DNA from 4 places in the Burkholderia sp. PU8-34 genome. Region 4 is predicted to be linked to each of the others. Evidence: predicted binding sites of a transcription regulator. Region 4 holds the regulator's gene; each other region holds the start of a gene.
The links. The regulator FNR, encoded in region 4, switches genes on or off when oxygen is low (the NO sensors DNR and NnrR bind a similar motif). The targets are predictions, from matches to a motif close to TTGATNNNNATCAA.

Region 1: a site for FNR is predicted at 2,759-2,772, ahead of ACV22Z_RS11675 (universal stress protein). Genes of this name have one in related genera too.
Region 2: a site for FNR is predicted at 2,098-2,111, ahead of ACV22Z_RS12620 (universal stress protein). Genes of this name have one in related genera too.
Region 3: a site for FNR is predicted at 2,490-2,503, ahead of ACV22Z_RS11655 (universal stress protein). Genes of this name have one in related genera too.

The regions. Positions count from the first base shown of each region.
Region 1 is NZ_JBSAXC010000004.1:72,291-76,624, forward strand. It holds gene ACV22Z_RS11665 (VTT domain-containing protein) at 1-618, opposite strand, end outside; gene ACV22Z_RS11670 (serine endopeptidase) at 764-1,834, opposite strand; gene ACV22Z_RS11675 (universal stress protein) at 2,130-2,618, opposite strand; gene ACV22Z_RS11680 (sensor histidine kinase) at 2,963-4,334, shown strand, end outside.
Region 2 is NZ_JBSAXC010000004.1:281,273-285,606, forward strand. It holds gene ACV22Z_RS12610 (MBL fold metallo-hydrolase RNA specificity domain-containing protein) at 1-802, shown strand, start outside; gene ACV22Z_RS12615 (zinc-dependent alcohol dehydrogenase family protein) at 858-1,898, opposite strand; gene ACV22Z_RS12620 (universal stress protein) at 2,179-3,018, shown strand; gene ACV22Z_RS12625 (universal stress protein) at 3,110-3,610, shown strand; gene ACV22Z_RS12630 (universal stress protein) at 3,607-4,334, shown strand, end outside.
Region 3 is NZ_JBSAXC010000004.1:67,449-71,782, forward strand. It holds gene ACV22Z_RS11645 (hypothetical protein) at 1-378, shown strand, start outside; gene ACV22Z_RS11650 (BON domain-containing protein) at 594-1,244, opposite strand; gene ACV22Z_RS11655 (universal stress protein) at 1,387-2,319, opposite strand; gene ACV22Z_RS11660 (amino acid permease) at 2,611-3,993, opposite strand.
Region 4 is NZ_JBSAXC010000031.1:7,832-12,165, forward strand. It holds gene ACV22Z_RS34920 (LysE/ArgO family amino acid transporter) at 1-573, opposite strand, end outside; gene ACV22Z_RS34925 (LysR family transcriptional regulator ArgP) at 675-1,568, shown strand; gene fnr (fumarate/nitrate reduction transcriptional regulator Fnr) at 1,614-2,360, opposite strand; gene ACV22Z_RS34935 (universal stress protein) at 2,633-3,100, opposite strand; gene ACV22Z_RS34940 (DUF3005 domain-containing protein) at 3,765-4,175, opposite strand.

The DNA of each region.
Region 1 (4,334 bases), on a different contig from region 4:
GCGCACCTGCGCGAGGTAGCGGCGGAACTGCACGCGGCGCACCCAGCGGTACAGCAGGAACGTGATGAAGATCGCGAGGAATGCGTCCAGAATCGTGCCGCCGCTCGAGCGCACCCACAGCACGAACTGGACGATCTGGTCGTGGATCGCCGCGCCGCCGATCAACCAGAATGCGGCCCATACCGACGCGCCGGCCAGATCCCAGAACAGGAACACGCCGACGCCGATCGCGGTCGTACCGAGCAGCGGCGCCGACACGAGGCCCAGCCCCGGCAGGAACTTGGACAGCACCAGCAGCGGCGCGCCATATCTTTCGAACACATTACGCGCGAAGCGCAGCGTCGTATCGAGCGACAGCGAGAAGCGTACGAGCGCGTTGATCAGCCGGCGGCCGCGCGTGCGGCCCATGAAGAACCACAGCGAATCGGCGAGCATCGTCGCACCGACGGCCGCCACGAACATGCTGGTATAGGACGCCTGCCCCATCGCCGCCATCGTGCCGCCGAGGATCAGCATCGGCACGGCCGGCACGGGCACGCCGAGCTGCGTGATCAGCACGCTCGCGAACACGGCCCACGGGCCGAGCGACGAGGGAATCGCGACGGGAAAGTGCCACACGGCGGCGCTCCTGGATGACATGCAGGCGATGCCGGCGGGTCGTCCGCCGGCGGGCGCTGCAACGATCGCCGCGACGCTTGCGCGGCGGGACGGCATGACCGGGATTCTAAACGGGTTTGATGAATGCCGCGCGGCACGGCTGCCGTCACGCGGCGGGCGTTTGCGGCGTCGCCACGTCGGCGGACGTGCCGCATGACGGACAGAAGCGGCTGAATGCGTTCTTGCGGGTCCGGCACCGTTCGCACGCATTGAATACGCAGATCCCGCAATGCGGGCAGAAATTCGCGTTCGGATCGGCGGTATCGAGCGGCCGTTCACAGCCGGGACAGACCTTTTTCGCGATCCGCGCGTACGCGGTCACGAAGTCGAGCGCCTCGCGCCGCGACAGGTCCGGCTGCTGTTCCTCGTGGCGTTTCTGCTCGAGATAGCGCGACAGCGCGCGGATCGCGTATTGCCCGATCGCAACCGTCAGCACGATGCCGACGATGTAGCGCACGTAGCCGCCGTAGCTCGGCAGATACGGGACGAGTTCGACGAAAAATGCGAACAGCGCGAAGAAGATGAAGCCCCACACGAACGGCCAGTAGCGGCTGCCGCGCTTCTTCGCGAACAGCCACCCGGCGATCAGCAGCAGCGGCACCGTGAACAGCAGCCGGATGCCGAACACGCGCAGCTCCTGCTTGCGCTGTGCCGCTTCGAGCTTGCTGTCTGCCTGTTCGTAGAGTTGCGCCAATGCCTGCCGCGTTGCGCTCTCCTGACGGCCAAGCGCCTGCGCGGCTTGCCTCAGCGTACCGATGCGGGCCTGCGCGTCGCGTTCGCGCTGCGTCGCCGCCTCGAGCGCACGGGCGTGCGCGATGACGGCCGGATCCTGTTCGGCGCGCTCGGTCGCGTGGCGGCTCGCGATCACCGCGCGGAACGCTTCACGCGCCTGCTGCGTGTCCTGCTCGGCGGCCGTCAGCAGCAGCGACGCCTGCTCGGTCGCGTCGCGGTTCGCGGTCTGCTCGGCCGCCAGCTTCGCGAGCGTCTGGCGCAACGGTGCGGCCGCCTGCTGGTCGATGAACGTGTCGCGATCCGGCGCCGGCTCGACGCGCGGCAGGTCGCCGACGATCAGCCCGCCGAGCCCGATCAGGAAACCGGCGAACACCACCGCGATGATCCACAGCGCGCGCTGAAACCAGACCTCGGCCAAGCGCAGTCCCTTTGTCGATATTGTCATGTGCTGCGCTCCATGCACGCCGGCCGCGACGCGCGTCCGATCCGCCGTGTGTCCGGCGCTGAAGGAAACGGGCTACGCGGTGGATGCTGCCAGAAGAGCGCGGCGCGACGCAAGTTTCGTGGACGGCGGCGCGCCGTACGACGCGTACGCGACACGCGCCGTCCCTGCCGGAAGGATTCGCGCTGCGGCGCGGCAGCGCCCGCCTAATCGCCAGCCCGCACCCGCCCGCACCGGTCCGGCGACGCCTGACCGGCGAACGACGCGCGCAGCACGCGCCCTGCAGCTGCCACCGGCGCTATGCGCCCGGTGCCGCAGCCGGCGGCGTGGCCGCCGCCTTTTCGTTGTGACGCACCATCAGCACCGGCCGGTCGGCCGCACGCAGCAGCGATTCCGCGACGCTGCCGACGAGCAGGCGCCGCAAACCGTGCCGCCCGCTCGTGCCCATCACGATCAGGTCCGCGTCGGCCTCGGCCGCGGTGCGCATCAGCACCGCCGCGATATCCTCGCCGTACGCGTCGATCGCGCGCACCGTGCCCGCGATGCTGCGCGCGGCGAGCGCGGCCTTCGCGTCGTCGAGCGCGTGCGTCACCGCATCCGCCGACGACGGTTCGACGTCCCGCGTATCCGCGAAGCCCGCATCGACGTCGACGAGCTGCTGCTTGTGCTCGACGACATGCGCACACGTGATCGTGCCGCCCGACGCGGCCGCGAGCCGGATCGCTTCATCCAGTGCCAGACGCGCACTGGCGCTGTCGTCGAGCGCAACGAAAATCCGCTTGTACATGTTCCGCACCTCCCAACGGTTGTTCGCATTGCAACCTGCATCCCGCAGCCGACTCCCGCGCCTGTTCGCACCGATGACAGACTTGCGAACCTGCCCGGCCGGCCTCCCGATCAGTCTGGCCCCGCGCACCCGCGCGCCGGTTGACGCGCATCAAACGCGGCCGACGCGCCCGCTGCGCGCGGTCGGCTTCGGCATTTTCAGCCGACCCCATTTACATCGAAGGCGCAAAACGCGCACAATTTCGTCTTGAAAACAGATACCGCCATGCTTCGGGCGCGAGCCGCGCCCGATTTTCCTGTGCCGCCCCAGTGCCGTGGGCGGACTCGAGACAGAGTGGCCAGCCAATGACCGCCAGCGGAACCCAGACGCGTGATGCCCTTGTGCCATCGCGCCTTCAAACCATGTTACGCCAGCCGATCGCGGCCGGCGTCGTCGCATTCGTCGCCGGCGCCGTCGTGTCGCTGGGCGTCGCGCTGCTCGTTCGCGAGCAGTGGCAAAGCGCCGTCCATACGCGTTTCGAACGCCGCACCACGCACGTGACGGCAATGCTGCGCCACGAGCTGCAGGCCGGCGTCATCGTGCTCGAAGGCGCGCGCGGCGCGCTCGGGCTCGTGCCGCAGACGACGCCCGCGCAATGGCGGCAGTACGTCGACACGCTCGACCTCGACAATGGCCATTCGACGGTCCGCCAGCTCGGCTACGCACCGCTGTCGCCCGCCGTGCGCGACGCGCTCGCGGGCGCCGCCGCGCCGCCGGACGGGCCGCTCGCCGTCGCGACGCTCAGCGCGCCCGCCTCGGCGTTGCCCGTCGCCCGCTTCGGCACACCCGACGCCGCATCGTTGCGGCGCGCGGTGCAGACCGGCGAAGCCGCGCTCGGCGTGCATCCCGCCGACGTCGATGCCGTGCGCGCCGTCACGCTGTTCCTGCCGGTCAGCGACGCGCCGCGCGCGACGGCGCCGGCTGCGGTGCGGGAGAGCGGCGTCGGGGGCGTCGACGGCGTCGTGTTCGCCGCGCTGAACACCCGGCGCCTGATCGAACGCGCGCTCGACGCGGAGCGCGGCATCGACCTGCGGGTGAGCGCCAATGCCGATCCGCAGCCGATCTTCAGCGCGGAATCGACCACCGACGAAGCGTTGGCATCGCCCGACCTGATGCGCCGCAGCGACGTGCTGAACTTCGGCGGCAGCACACTGACGCTCGCGTATTCCGCCGACGGCCGCCCGAGTGCGACGGGCGCGCAGCGCGCGGCCGGCACGGTGCTCGCGGCGGGCCTGGTCGCATCGCTGGCATTCGCGGCGCTCGTCCATGCGCTGGCGCGCGGCCGGCTCGCGGCGATGTCGGACCTCGGCGCACGCAACCGCGGGAGCCTCAACGAAGCACGGATGATGGGCATCATCCGCTCGTCGATGGAGGCCATCATCACGATCGACGAACAGCAGACGATCGTGATCTTCAATCCGATGGCCGAGCAGGTGTTCGGCGTCTCCGCGATGGAAGCGATCGGCGCGCCGCTGTCGCGCTTCATCCCCGAGCGGTTCCGCGCCGCGCATGCGAAACACGTCGACCAGTTCGGCGTGACGGGCGTGTCGGAGCGGCAGATGGGCCGCCAGCGCGTGCTGTTCGGCCTGCGCGGCAACGGCGAGGAATTTCCGATCGAAGCGTCGATCTCGCAGATCCGCGATGCATCCGGCAAGCTCTACACGGTGATGCTGCGCG
Region 2 (4,334 bases), on a different contig from region 4:
GCACCCCGAGTCGGATCCCGAAAACGAACTTGCCGCGCTGTTCGAGAAGACGTTCTCGCGCGGCGGCGTGGTCGTGATCCCCTGCTTCACCGTCGGCCGCGCGCAGGAGATCCTGCACTACATCGCGCGCCTGACGGCGAGCGGTCGGATGGCGCGCATGCCCGTGTATCTCGACAGCCCGATGGCGTCGGACGTGACCACCGTTTATCGCCATCACCTCCTCGAGCATCGGCTGACCCTGTCGGAAGCCGATGCGCTTGGCCATGCGGCAACGATGACTCGCACGGTCGATCAATCGAAGGCCATTTCCGAGCATCGGGGCCCGATGGTGATCATTGCCGGAAGCGGCATGGCGACGGGCGGACGTGTGCTGCATCACCTGAGCCGTTACGCACCCGATGCCCGGAACACGATCGCGCTCGTCGGTTACCAGGCCGCGGGGACGCGCGGCGCCGCGCTGGCCGCGCACGAGCCGACCCTGAAGATTCATGGCGAATACGTGCGGGTGCGCGCGCAGGTCGAATCCATCACGACGCTGTCCGCGCATGCCGATTACGAAGAAATCCTGCAGTGGCTCGGCGCGATGCAGCGGCCCCCTGTCCGGACGTTCGTGACCCACGGCGAGCCTGCGGCCGCGGATGCGTTGCGCCGGCGTATCGAGGAAAGACTGCATGGGGCATGCGAAGTGCCGACGTATCGGCAGACCGTCGATCTCGACGAGATCGAGGCGGCCGATACAGGCGAAAACGCAAACGAGCACGCGGACGAACACGCCGACGAACCCGCAGCGCCGTCACCCTGACGGCAGGCGCGCGAAGCAAGTGTCGAGCACCCGCTCCGCGGCCTGCCCTCTGCATTCATGCCACTTCGATGATCACCTTCAGCGCATGCGTGTCCGCGGCGTGACTGAACGTGTCGTACGCCCGGTCGACATCGTCGAGCGAGAAACGGTGCGTAATGAGTTGCTTCGGATCGAGTCGCCCCGATCGCACGGTTTTCAGCAGCATCGGCGTGCTGACCGTGTCGACGAGCCGGGTCGTGATCGCGATATTGCGATCCCACAGCTTTTCGAGGTGCAGGTCGGCCTTCACGCCGTGCACGCCGACGTTCGCGACCACGCCGCCCGGCGCGACGATCGACGTGCACATTTCGAACGTCGCCGGGATACCGACCGCCTCGATCGCGCAATCGACACCGACGCCATCGGTCAGCTTCATCACTTCGCCGACCGGATCGCCGGCACGGCCGTCGATGCCGTCGGTCGCGCCGAAGCGCCGTGCGACGTCGAGCCGGTTGCGATCCGGGTCGATCATGATGATCTGTGCGGGCGAGTAGAACTGCGCGGTCAGCAACGCGGCGAGCCCGATCGGCCCGGCGCCGACGATCGCGACCGAGCAGCCCGGTTGCACCTTGCCGTTCAGCACGCCGCATTCGAATCCGGTCGGCAGGATGTCGGACAGCATCACGAGCGCGTCCTCGTCCGCACCGGGCGGGATCCGGTACAGGCTCGTCGGCGCGTGCGGAATCCGCACGAACTCGGCCTGCGTGCCGTCGATCCGGTTTCCGAGGATCCAGCCGCCCGTCGTGCAGTGCGAATACAGGCCACGTCGGCAGTACTCGCATCGGCCGCACGACGAGATGCACGAAATCAGCACGTGATCGCCCGCCTTCAGCGTGTCGACCGCCGCCCCGACCCGCTCGACGATGCCGACGCCCTCATGACCGAGGATGCGGCCGGGCTCGCAGGTCGGCACGTCGCCCTTGAGGATGTGCAGGTCGGTGCCGCAGATCGTCGTGCGTGTCATCCGGACGATCGCGTCAGTCGGCGCCTGCAGCTCCGGCATCGGTCGCTGTTCGAGCGCCTTGCGGCCGGGGCCATGGAATACGAGTGCTCTCATTTCGTTTTCTCCAGCGAAGGGGCGCTTCCCCTTCGTTCTTTCACGACGGGAACGCGCGCCATCCCCTGCGACGGGCGAGACGCGCCTGTTCATGTCTCGAGTGCGCAACTGCCCCGGCGCGGGCCTGACGACGAACGTCGGCACGCCGGTGCCCGGCAGCGCGGCCGTCTCACTGTGCGGCCGCCGCGCGCAGGCGCCGTTGATCTGAGTCAAGCGTGCGGGAAGCCTGCTTTGTAGACTGGGTTGCACCGACGGATTTCCCGTCGACGGAGCGATCGCGATGAGCTACAAGAGCATAGTCGTGCACCTCGATACGAGCCGCCACGCACATTCACGCCTCGAATTGGCATTGCAGCTCGCGCGGCAATTCGACGCACATCTGACCGGCGTGTTCGCGATCTATACGCCTGAGCCGACTTCGTTTTACGTGATGGCCGGTTCCGCCGACTATTTCCGCGAACATCGTCAATGGCGCGACGAACGGCAAGCTGCGCTCGAGCGCCTGTTTCATGCGGAAGCCATGCGCGCGAAAGTGTCCGCCAACTGGATTTCGACTGACGCGCGCGCAAACAGCGTGGTACCGCATCATGCGCGCCACGCCGATCTCGTGATCGCCGGGCAGAGCGACCCGAACGACCCCGAGACGTTCATCGACGACCAGTTCCCGGAAAACCTGGTGCTGTCCGCGGGTCGCCCGGTGCTGTTCGTGCCGTACGCCGGGGAATTCCGGTCGATTGGCGAGCGCGTGATCGTCGCTTGGGACGGCAGCCGGGAGGCCGTGCGCGCCGCACATGACGCGCTGCCGTTCCTCAAGCGTGCGAAACGCACGACCGTCGTCGCCGTCACCAACGGCAGCGACGAAGCGGCCGGTATCCGCATACCTGGCGCCGATGCGGCGCTGATGCTCGCCCGCCATGCGCGAGACGTCAACGTACTCGACGTCGCCGGCGATTCCGATGAGTCGGCCGGTGACACGTTGTTGTCACGCGCATACGAAACCGGCGCCGATCTGCTCGTGATGGGGGCCTACGGGCACACGCGCTGGCGCGAGCTGCTGATGGGAGGCGCGACACGCACCGTTCTCGCGTCGATGACGCTGCCCGTGCTGATGTCGCACTGAGCGAGCCGGGCGCGCCGCTTGATCCAGATCAGCGCGATCTTCGCATGCGCGCCGATGATGAACCTATGCCATCCTGATCAACGGAATCGCCATGTACTCGAATATCCTCGTCGCACTTGACGGCAGCGAAACATCGTCCCAGGCACTCGATGCCGCACTGACGCTCGCGTCCGAGTCCGGTGCACGGTTGACGCCCGTCTACGTCATCGATTTTCTGGTGCCCGCCTATGATGTGGCCGGCTACGATCCGTCGATCCTGATCGACGCGTTCCGCGAGGAAGGACTGCGCGTCACCGATGACGCCGCGAAGCGCATGGCTGCCCACGGCGTGCCGGGAACGCCGCAAATCGTCGATACCGATCCGGGTGAAAACGTCGCGGAGCGCATCCTGATCGTTGCCCGGCAGACCGGTGCCGATCTGATCGTCATGGGAACGCACGGCCGACGCGGCATCCGGCGCCTCGTACTGGGCAGCGTCGCCGAACGTGTGCTGCGCGGCGCGACGCGCCCCGTCCTGATGATTACGGCGCACGGCGCGCCGTCGCATGCCGCCGAAACAGCCGCAGCCTCGACCGAAAAGGAACCGTCATGAGCTACAAGACCTTGTTCGTCCATCTCGACGACAGCCGGCGCTGCAATGCGCGCATCGATCTCGCACTCGATCTCGCGGGACGCTGGAACGCGCACCTGATCGGCCTCTACGTGGTTTGCCAGGACTTGGCCGAGCCGTTGCGGCGTCCGGACGAACCGCTGAAGCTCGCCGTGTACGAACGCTTGTGCGAGGAGCGCCGGAAGCAGGCCGAGGAGCGCTTCCTCGAAGCGGCCGAACGCGCGGGACGCAGCGTCGAGTGGCGCGCGCCCGCCGGCCCCGCGACCGAAACCGCGATCCTGCATGCGCGTCACGCAGATCTGCTGGTGCTCGGCCAGCCGGATCCTCAGGATCGCTTGACGTATATTGCACGTCATTTCGTCGACGACGTGGTGATGGGCAGCGGACGGCCTGCCATCGTCGTGCCGTACGCAGGGCTGGTGCGCAGCCTTGGCGAGAATATTCTTGTCGCCTGGGACGGTGGCCGGGAGGCTGCCCGCGCGGTTGCCGACGCGCTCCCGCTGCTGGAACGCGCCCGTTTCGTTACCGTCGAAACGGTGCAGCGCGGGCATCCGGATCCGGACAAGACGCCGGCGGGCGTCGATGTTGCCGCTTACCTCGAGCGTCACGGCGTGCGCGCGTCCTTTTCGACGACACCGCGCGAAGCGGGCATCGGAACGGGTGCGACGCTGCTTAATCGGGCGAGCGACCTGCATGCCGATCTGCT
Region 3 (4,334 bases), on a different contig from region 4:
GCGCACGCGGCAGCCGAACCCGAGCACGCGGCCGAAGCGGCGTCGCGCGACGATCTGGACGCGCTGCTCGCACTCGCTCGCCAGGCCGGGCTGCTCGTCACGCTCGACGGGCAGATCGGCCGCGAAAAATATCAGAGCATTGCCGGATCGGTCGCCGCATTGCAGCGCTTCGCCGCGGCGCTACGCCAGCAGATGCTGTCCACCGCCCCTGCTCCGGCGGCGCCACGCCGGACCGCACGCCGCGGGCGCCCGCGCGTGAACCGCGGCCGCCGCTTTTCGCCATGCCGGAACTGTCCGCTCGAAATCGTGCGTCATCGCATCCATGTGCGACACGGCGTCAGCCTGCGACGCCTCGCTCGAGCGGCCTGCACCGCTTGAGCGCATGCATGCCGGCGTGAAACGGCGTTGGCGCGCCATCGCACATCGAACCCGCACACCGAACGATTCGAACCGGATACATACGAGGAAACGCAGCAGCACGGGGCCAGCGGGAGGCAGGAAAGCGGGCGGGGTGTCACACACCCCGCCCGTCCTCCAAGGCAGCCGGACGACTGCCTACCCTCGTGCCAGAGAGTTCTTGTGACGGTGGCCGGCTACTCGACCACCAGGTTGTCGACGACCATGCGCACACCGGGCGCAGACCACGCCGCGCCGCGCGCGACCTCGCGCTCCGCATACGAATCGACCTTGCCGTTCAGCGTCACCGTGCCGTCCTCCACGACGACTTCGAGGCGGTTCGCCTCGCGCTCCGCGTGGCGCTGCATCGCCTGGCGAATCTTCGCGCCGATGTCGTCGGCGACGACATCGGCGCCCACGTCGAGCCGGTCCGACACGCCGGTGATCCCGCGCATCTGCGACACCGCGCGCAGCGCGCGCTGCCGCTGATAGCCCCAGTCGACGTGGCCCGTCAGCGTGACCCAGCCCTTCTCGACCTGTACGTGGATCGTTTCGTCGCGCAAGCCGTCAGTCCAGTGCAGCACCACGCGCACGGCTTTCGCGACATCCTCGTCGGTATGGCGCTCGTCGTGCGGCAGATGCACGTCCAGGTCGACGACGACGGCCTTCACGCCCGACACGCGATGCGCGGCGTGCTCGGCCGCGACCTTCTCCGCGAAGCTCGACGGATGGCCGGACAGCGTCACGACCCGATCCTCGACCTCGACGCCGATCCGCGTCGCATCGACCGCGGCATCCCACGCGAGTTCGTCCTCGACATCCTGCTTCACCTGCCTGTCGGTTTTCATCGCTGCTCCCGAAACGACGGCATGCCACGGTAGGCGAGCCGTCAGCGTCTCATGCCGCACAATGCGCGCCCATTGATCCAGGTCAAGCCGCGTGCCGATAACGCCTTGCGCGGCGGCATTCCGTCCGGCGTCCGCTTGGTCGTCAATCCCCGCCGCGCACGAGCAGCACGGGCACTTCCGCGAGATGCGCGACCCGTCGCGCGACGCTGCCGATCAGCAGCGCCGCGAGCCCGCGCCGGCCATGCGTGCCGACCACCAGCAGCTCCGCGCGCCAATGCACGGCCTCGCGCATCAGCGCATGCGCGACGTCGTCGCTCGTCGAATGGGTTTCGATGATGCCGCGCTTGGTAGGGTTCGCGCAGCGGTGAAACAGCGTCGCGACCTTGGCCAGCGCGTCCTCGCCCTCCGCTCGGTACGCATCCTCGAGCGCGCGCACGGGCACGATGTCCGTGAGCCGGATCGCCCGGTCGACGACATACGCGGCGTACAGCAGCGTCGTCGGCGTCGCGAAATTCATGCCGACCTGCACCGCGTGCATCGACGGCTCGCTGCCGTCGACCGCGAACATCACCCGCTGCGGCGCCGTATCGCTGTCGCGCCGATAGCTTGCCGGCACGATCAGCAGCGCGCAGCGCGCGCGCCGCATCAGCTGGTCCGATACCGCGCCCTCGACGAGCCGCAGCAGCCCGTGATGCCGGTTCGCGCCGACGACGAGCACGTCCGCCTGCCATGCGGCCGTATCCCACGCGAGCGTATCGGCAATCGTGCCGCCCGCCACCGACGCATCGAGGATGCCCTGCTCGACCTGGGCGCCCGTGTCAGCGAACGACGGCGCGATGCGGTCCAGCACCGCTTGCGCATCGGCGAGCATTTCGTCGCGCGCCGACGTGAGCAGCGCGTCGATCCTCGGAATGTCGGGCAGCATCAGGCGCGGATTGTCGATCACGCTGACGATCCGCAACTGCATGCCGGGACGCAGCAGCGTGCGTGCGTACTGCGCGGCGTGCAGCGATTCGGGTGTCGAATCGACGGCAAGCGCGATCCTGGAAATCGGTGGGGTGTGAGCTGGCTGCATGGCGACGGCCTCCGTTCTGGCGCGTCGTCCCACAGGGACGACGCCGGAGCTTCGCACGGCAGCGGCGCGGCGGATCAGGTCGCCGGCGCACGGTCGCTGGCAACGGCAGGCGGCCGCGCGAAGCGCGGACAAGCGATGCCGACAGCATAGATCGTCCGGCCCGCACCTGCATGATCGAGATCAAGCTGCGCGGGCCGCGAAAAACGGTCGCAAGCACGGCCGGAAAGCACGGCCGGGAAGCGCGGCCGAGATGCGCGGCCGCAAAGCACTGCCGCGCGCGGCAGTGCAGGCTCAAGACTTCGTCGAAACCTGCGCCACCGGCCGGTTCGCGTAGAACAGCAGGTACGCGAGCCCGAGCAGCACGATCCACACCGGCCCGATCACGAGCGCGACGCGCGTATCGGGCGTGAACGCCATCAGCACGACGACCAGCGCGAGGAACGCGAGCGCGACGAACGAACCGAGCGGATAGAACGGCACGCGGATCGGCAGGCGCGCGATCTTGTCGGCCGACAGCGTGCGGCGGAAGCGCATCTGCGCGACCAGGATCACGCACCACGTCCAGATCGCACCGAACGTCGACACCGACGTCAGCCACACGAACACATGCTGCGGCGCGAGATAGTTGAGCAGCACGCCGACGAGCAGCAGCGCAACCGACACGGCGACCCCGTATACCGGCACGCCGTTGCGGTTCACGCGTCCGAGCACGCGCGGCGCCTGGCCCTGCTGCGCGAGGTTGTAGAGCATCCGCGCGGTGCTGAACAGGCCGCTGTTGCACGACGACAGCGCGGCCGTCAGAACGACGAAGTTGATGATGCCGGCGGCGGCCGGGATGCCGATCCGCGAGAACGTCATCACGAACGGGCTGCCCTGCGTGCCGATCTGGTCCCACGGGTAGATCGACATGATCACGAACAGCGCGCCGATGTAGAAGATCAGCACGCGCCAGAACACCGAGTTCACGGCCTTCGACAGCGATTTCTCCGGATTGCGCGCCTCGCCGGCGGTCAGGCCGAGCATCTCGACGCCGAGATACGCGAACATCACGATCGGCAATGCGCCAATCACGCCGGACCAGCCGTTCGGCATGAAGCCGCCGTGGGTCCACAGGTTCGAAATGCCGGTTGCGACGCCGCCATTGCCGAGACCGAGCGTGATCATCAGCGCGCCGCCGACGATCATCAGCACGATCGTGACGATCTTGATCAGCGCGAACCAGAATTCGAACTCGCCGTACAGCTTCACCGCGACGAAGTTCACCGCGCCCATCGCCGAAAGCCCGAGCAGCGCCCAGATCCAGTTCGGCACGTCGGGGAACCACACGTGCATGTACACCGCGACGCCCGTGACCTCCGCCATGCAGGTGACGATCCACACGAACCAGTAGGTCCAGCCGGTCAGGTAGCCCGCGAACGGGCCGAGGTAGTCGCGCGCATAGCGGCTGAACGCACCCGCGACCGGGTTGGTGATCGCCATCTCGCCGAGCGCGCGCATGATCAGGAAAATCACGATGCCGCCCAGCAGGTAGGTCAGCAGGATTGCCGGGCCGGCCTGCCGAATCGCGGTGGCCGAGCCGAGGAACAGGCCCACGCCGATCGTAGCGCCTAGCGCCATCAGGTTGATGTGTCGTTCTTCCAGCCCGCGGTGCAGCTGGTCTTCTTCTTTTTTCACATGCGTCTCCTGGCGGCCCGGTCGGCCGCCGTCATTGTGTCGATGTCAATGCGCGACCGTTCATGCCGATATCGGCAGCCGAAAACGCCCCCCCCCCCCGCCGCCGTTTTCCGATGGGAAAACGACACGGATATTGCGTTAATCCGATGGGAATCGCCGCGGATTATCCGCATTTCCCGGAACAATCCGGAAAACGGATCGGACCTGTCACGGAATACGCCCGAGCGGCCCTCGTGGCGCGGCTGCGCGCGCATCGGACGGCAACGGGATCAATCGCTTTCGGCGCGAACGAACGCGCGTCGAATGTGCGCTATAACGCGCACGCAATATGCGGACGAGAT
Region 4 (4,334 bases):
GCCGTCGAGCACACGCCAGGCGACCGCGCGGCGGAACCACGGCGCGAGCATCCGCGCGCCGTAACCGAGGCCGAGAAACCACACGATGCTGACGGTCATCGCGCCGATCGCGAACGCGAGCCGCGCGCCTTCCGGCTCGCGTGCGCCAGCCGTGCCGATCAGCAGGAACGTATCGAGATAGACGTGCGGGTTGAGCCACGTGAACGCGAGCGTCATCAGCACGATCGCAAGCGCGCCTTGCTGCGGCGGCGCGACCGCGTCGCCGCGGACGTCGAGCGTCGCATGGCCGGGCTTCAGCGCGCGGCGCAGCGCACTGAGGCCGAACCACGCGAGATACGCGAGGCCGACGTACAGCACCGCGTGGACGAAGGTCGGATAGCGTTCGACGAGCACCGACGCGCCGCCGACGCCGGCGCCGATCAGGATCATGTCGGACAGCGCGCAGAGCAGCACGATCTTGCCGACGTGCGAGCGCATGATGCCCTGGCGCAGCACGAAGGCATTCTGCGCGCCGATGGTGACGATGAGCGACGCGCAAAGTGCCGCGCCGTGCGAAAAAGCGATCCAGTTCATGATGATTGCGAGCAGTAGACGGATGTTTCGGGTAGCGCTAGTCTGCAGGGTCGGCGGAGCTAAGAAAAGCTAAATTGTCTAATGCGGATTAAGGAAAACTGATGCTCGACTATGCATTGCTCGATGCCCTTGCGGCCGTGATCCGGCACGGCTCGTTCGAGCGCGCGGCGAAGGAGCTGAACGTCACGCCGTCGGCGGTGTCACAGCGCGTGAAACTGCTCGAGGAACGGGTCGGCAGCGTGCTCGTGAAGCGCGGGCAGCCGTGCGTCGCGACGACGTCCGGCGCGCTGCTGTGCCGCCACACCGAGCGCGTGCAGCTCCTCGAGGCGGAGCTGTCCGGCCGGATGCCCGCGTTGCCCGGCGCGCTCGCGGCAGACTGGCCGACGCTGCGCGTCGCGGTCAACGACGACAGCGTCGCGACGTGGTTCATCGACGCGGTGGGGCCGTTCTGCGCGGAGCGCGAGACGCTGCTCGATCTCGTGATCGACGACCAGGACTACACGGCGGCGCGGATCCGCGACGGCAGCGTGCAGGGCGCGGTGACCGCGCAGGCGGAGCCGATCCAGGGCTGCCGCTCGACGCGGCTCGGGCGCATCCACTATCGCGCCGTGTGTTCGCCGGAATTTCATGCGCGCTATTTCAGCGCGGGGATCAATCGCGATTCGCTGCGCCGCGCGCCGTGCGTGATGTTCAATCCGAAGGACGGGTTGCAGGCACGCTTCATCCGGCGCGTGACGCGCGCGGATCTCGATCCGCCGCAGCACTGGATACCGCACGTTGCCGGCTATCTGCGCGCATGCGAGACGGGGTTGGGATGGGGGATGTGCCCGGACCGGATGGTCGACCGCCAGCTGGCGGCGGGCGAACTCATCGACATGTCGGCGGGACGCACGGTCGACATCGACCTGTACTGGCAGAGCTGGCGTCTGTCGATCGGCTGGCTCGACGATTTCAGCGCGGCGCTCAAGGCGCGCGCCGCGTTGTTTCTCGATTGACGGGGGCGGCCGGCGGCGCGCGTGTCGCGCGCGCCGGACTGCGCATCAGAGGTGATGCAGGCCGTCGAAATCGACGATGTGCACGAGGCGCCCGTGCATCTCGATCAGGCCGCGCTTCTGGAATTTCGACAGCGTGCGGCTGACCGTTTCGAGCGTCATGCCGAGGTAGCTGCCGATATCCTCGCGCGTCATCCGCAGATTGAATTCCGTCGGCGAATAGCCGCGCTTCAGGTAGCGCGACGATACGTCGAGCAGGAATGCCGCCACGCGCTCTTCGGCGTTCAGCGAACCGAGCAGCATCGTCTGCGACGTTTCGCGCACGATCTGCTCGCTCATCAGCTTGTGCATGCGCAACTGCATCGTGCCTGCTTCGGAGCAAAGCGCCTTGAGCGCGCTGTACGGGATCACGCAGACGGAGCTGTCTTCGAGCGCGACCGCGGTGCGCGGATGCGTGTCGTCGCAAATGCCGTCGAGGCCGAGCGCTTCGCCCGCGAGATGCAGGCCGGTGACCTGCTCGCGGCCGTCGTGACGCGTCGCGACGGTCTTCAGCGAACCCGAACGCACCGCATACAGGTTGTCGAATGCGTCGCCTTCGCGGAACAGCGCTTCGCCGCGCTTGACCGCGCGTGCGGCGCAGATGACCGATTCGAGGCGGCTGAGTGCTTCGGGTGCCAGGCCCTGCGGCATGCACAAGTGGCGCATTGCGCACGACGAGCAGTGCGCGGCCTGGCGGGGAGCCCAACTGCCGACATGAGGCGGGGTGGCAGCGCGAGTGGCGACGGGCGTCAACATGGTTATCTTCTCCGGCGTTGAATCGACGGAATCATTGTCCCACCGCAAGTTGCCGCTGTCGGGTGACAAAACGTCGCGATCCGTCGCACCCCCGTCGCGCATATTTCCGGCGGCCCGCACCGACTGCTGGCGGCGCCCGCCGCCCGCCGCCTGCCGCCCGCCGAGCCTGAGCCTGAGCCTGAGCCTGAGCTTGAGCCGGAGTCGGAGTCGGAGTCGGAGCCCGAGCCCGAGCCCGAGCCCGAGCCCGAGCCCGAGCCCGAGCCGGATGCCGCTTAGCCCGCTTGCTCGTCGGCGTGCGCGGCTGCCGGAATCAGCAGCACGGGCAGTGATGCGTGCCGTACGCATTGCTCGGCAATGCTGCCGAGCACGAGCCGGCGGAAGCCGCGGCGGCCGTGCGTGCCGAGCACGAGCAGGTCGGCGCCGAATGCGTTCGCGCCGTCGAGGATCAGCGACGACACATCGGCGAGCGACGACGCTTCGGCAAGCTTCGCTTCACCCTTCACGCCGGCCGCCTGCATCCGCTGCGCGAATTCCTTGGCGAGGTCGTTGCCCTGTGCGAGAAGCTGATCGCGCAGCACTGAGGGATCGTAGCCGGGCACGTTGTAGTAGATCGCGGCATTCTCGACGACGTAGAACGGCTGCAGTTCCGCGCCGTGCGACTGCGCGAGCGCAAGCGCGGCATCGAACGCGTGGCGGGAAGTGTCGCTGCCGTCGACGGCAACCAGGATACGCTTGTACATAGTGTCTCCGAGAGGCGGGTTGAAAAGAAGCTGGCCGAATGGCCAGTTGAGCGGCTCACTGCTGCGAGGCAGAGTAAACGAATGCCGGCGACCTTGCAGTGCGGAGAAGGCATGCGTCGCGATTCGGGCATCGGTTGCGGCAGAGCAGGCGCTACATCCCGCGGATGCACGGACGTACCACGTGCGCCACCGGTAGCGCTGCGGTTGTCTGCTTCGCGTGGCGCTACGTGCACGGCGCGTACGCGTCGACGCGTCGGTCTGATCGACGATGACCGTTCTTCGTCATTGAAGCGAAATTGATGAAACGTGCCGTGATTTCGGTCAAGCGATGTGCGGATTTCGATCGCGGGGCAGCGCGCAGGGTTTGCCGGCCGCGCCGGTGGAGTGGTTGCGCCAGAGAACGAATGCGGAATGCCGCGGGCGGAACGAACCGTTGAGTTGACACGGTGTGACGCGATTCGTTGCGCGTCACGATGCTTGGGCCGGGGCCTCGGTTTCGGGACACGAGGCCGGCGACGCGAAACGACGGTCGAGCCGCTGCGCGATTGTGCAAAGCGTCTGCTGCAGCGGACGAAGTGCGATCAGGGACGCTTGCGTTCGCGCGTTGCCTGCGCAGGGCACCGCGCGAACGCCGCCTTACGAACGATCGCTTCAAACGCCGCGGCTAGCGCGGCACAGTTGTCAGCTCGAATACGCGTTCAGGCCGTCGCGAGTGGCCGGGCCAATGCTCTCTGCCGTACATCCGGTGCACCACGCCGAGCATCTCGTCGCCGACCGGGGGCGGCGCATCGAAGCCTTTTTCGATCATCACGTAGCCGGTGCGCAGCGCGAACGCAGGATGATTGCCGCCTGGCCTGCTGTCGTAGCCGGCGATGCCGTCCGTGGATTCGGGCATCGCGTTGTCGAGCGACGCATTGCTGGTCGTCACCTGATCGGGCGAGATCGGTTCACCTCGCGCGAGGCGTGCCGCTTCGCGGTTCTTGCCGTCGGTGTCGACGGTGCTGTCGTGCGTGTCCTCGTTGTACAACTCGATGCTGCGCGGATGCGCGGACCGCGTTTGTGCAGACGATTCCATCGCGAATCTCCTGGCGGCGAAGCTCTCCGGATCGAAGCAAGTCCCGTTCCGGACACGACGGGAAAAGGCGTGCGGGCGATCGCCGCGGCCGCGCCGCGCGCGCTGATTTGTCGTGATTTATTTCAGCTAGAAGAGGCGTTTTCTACAGAGTATGATTCT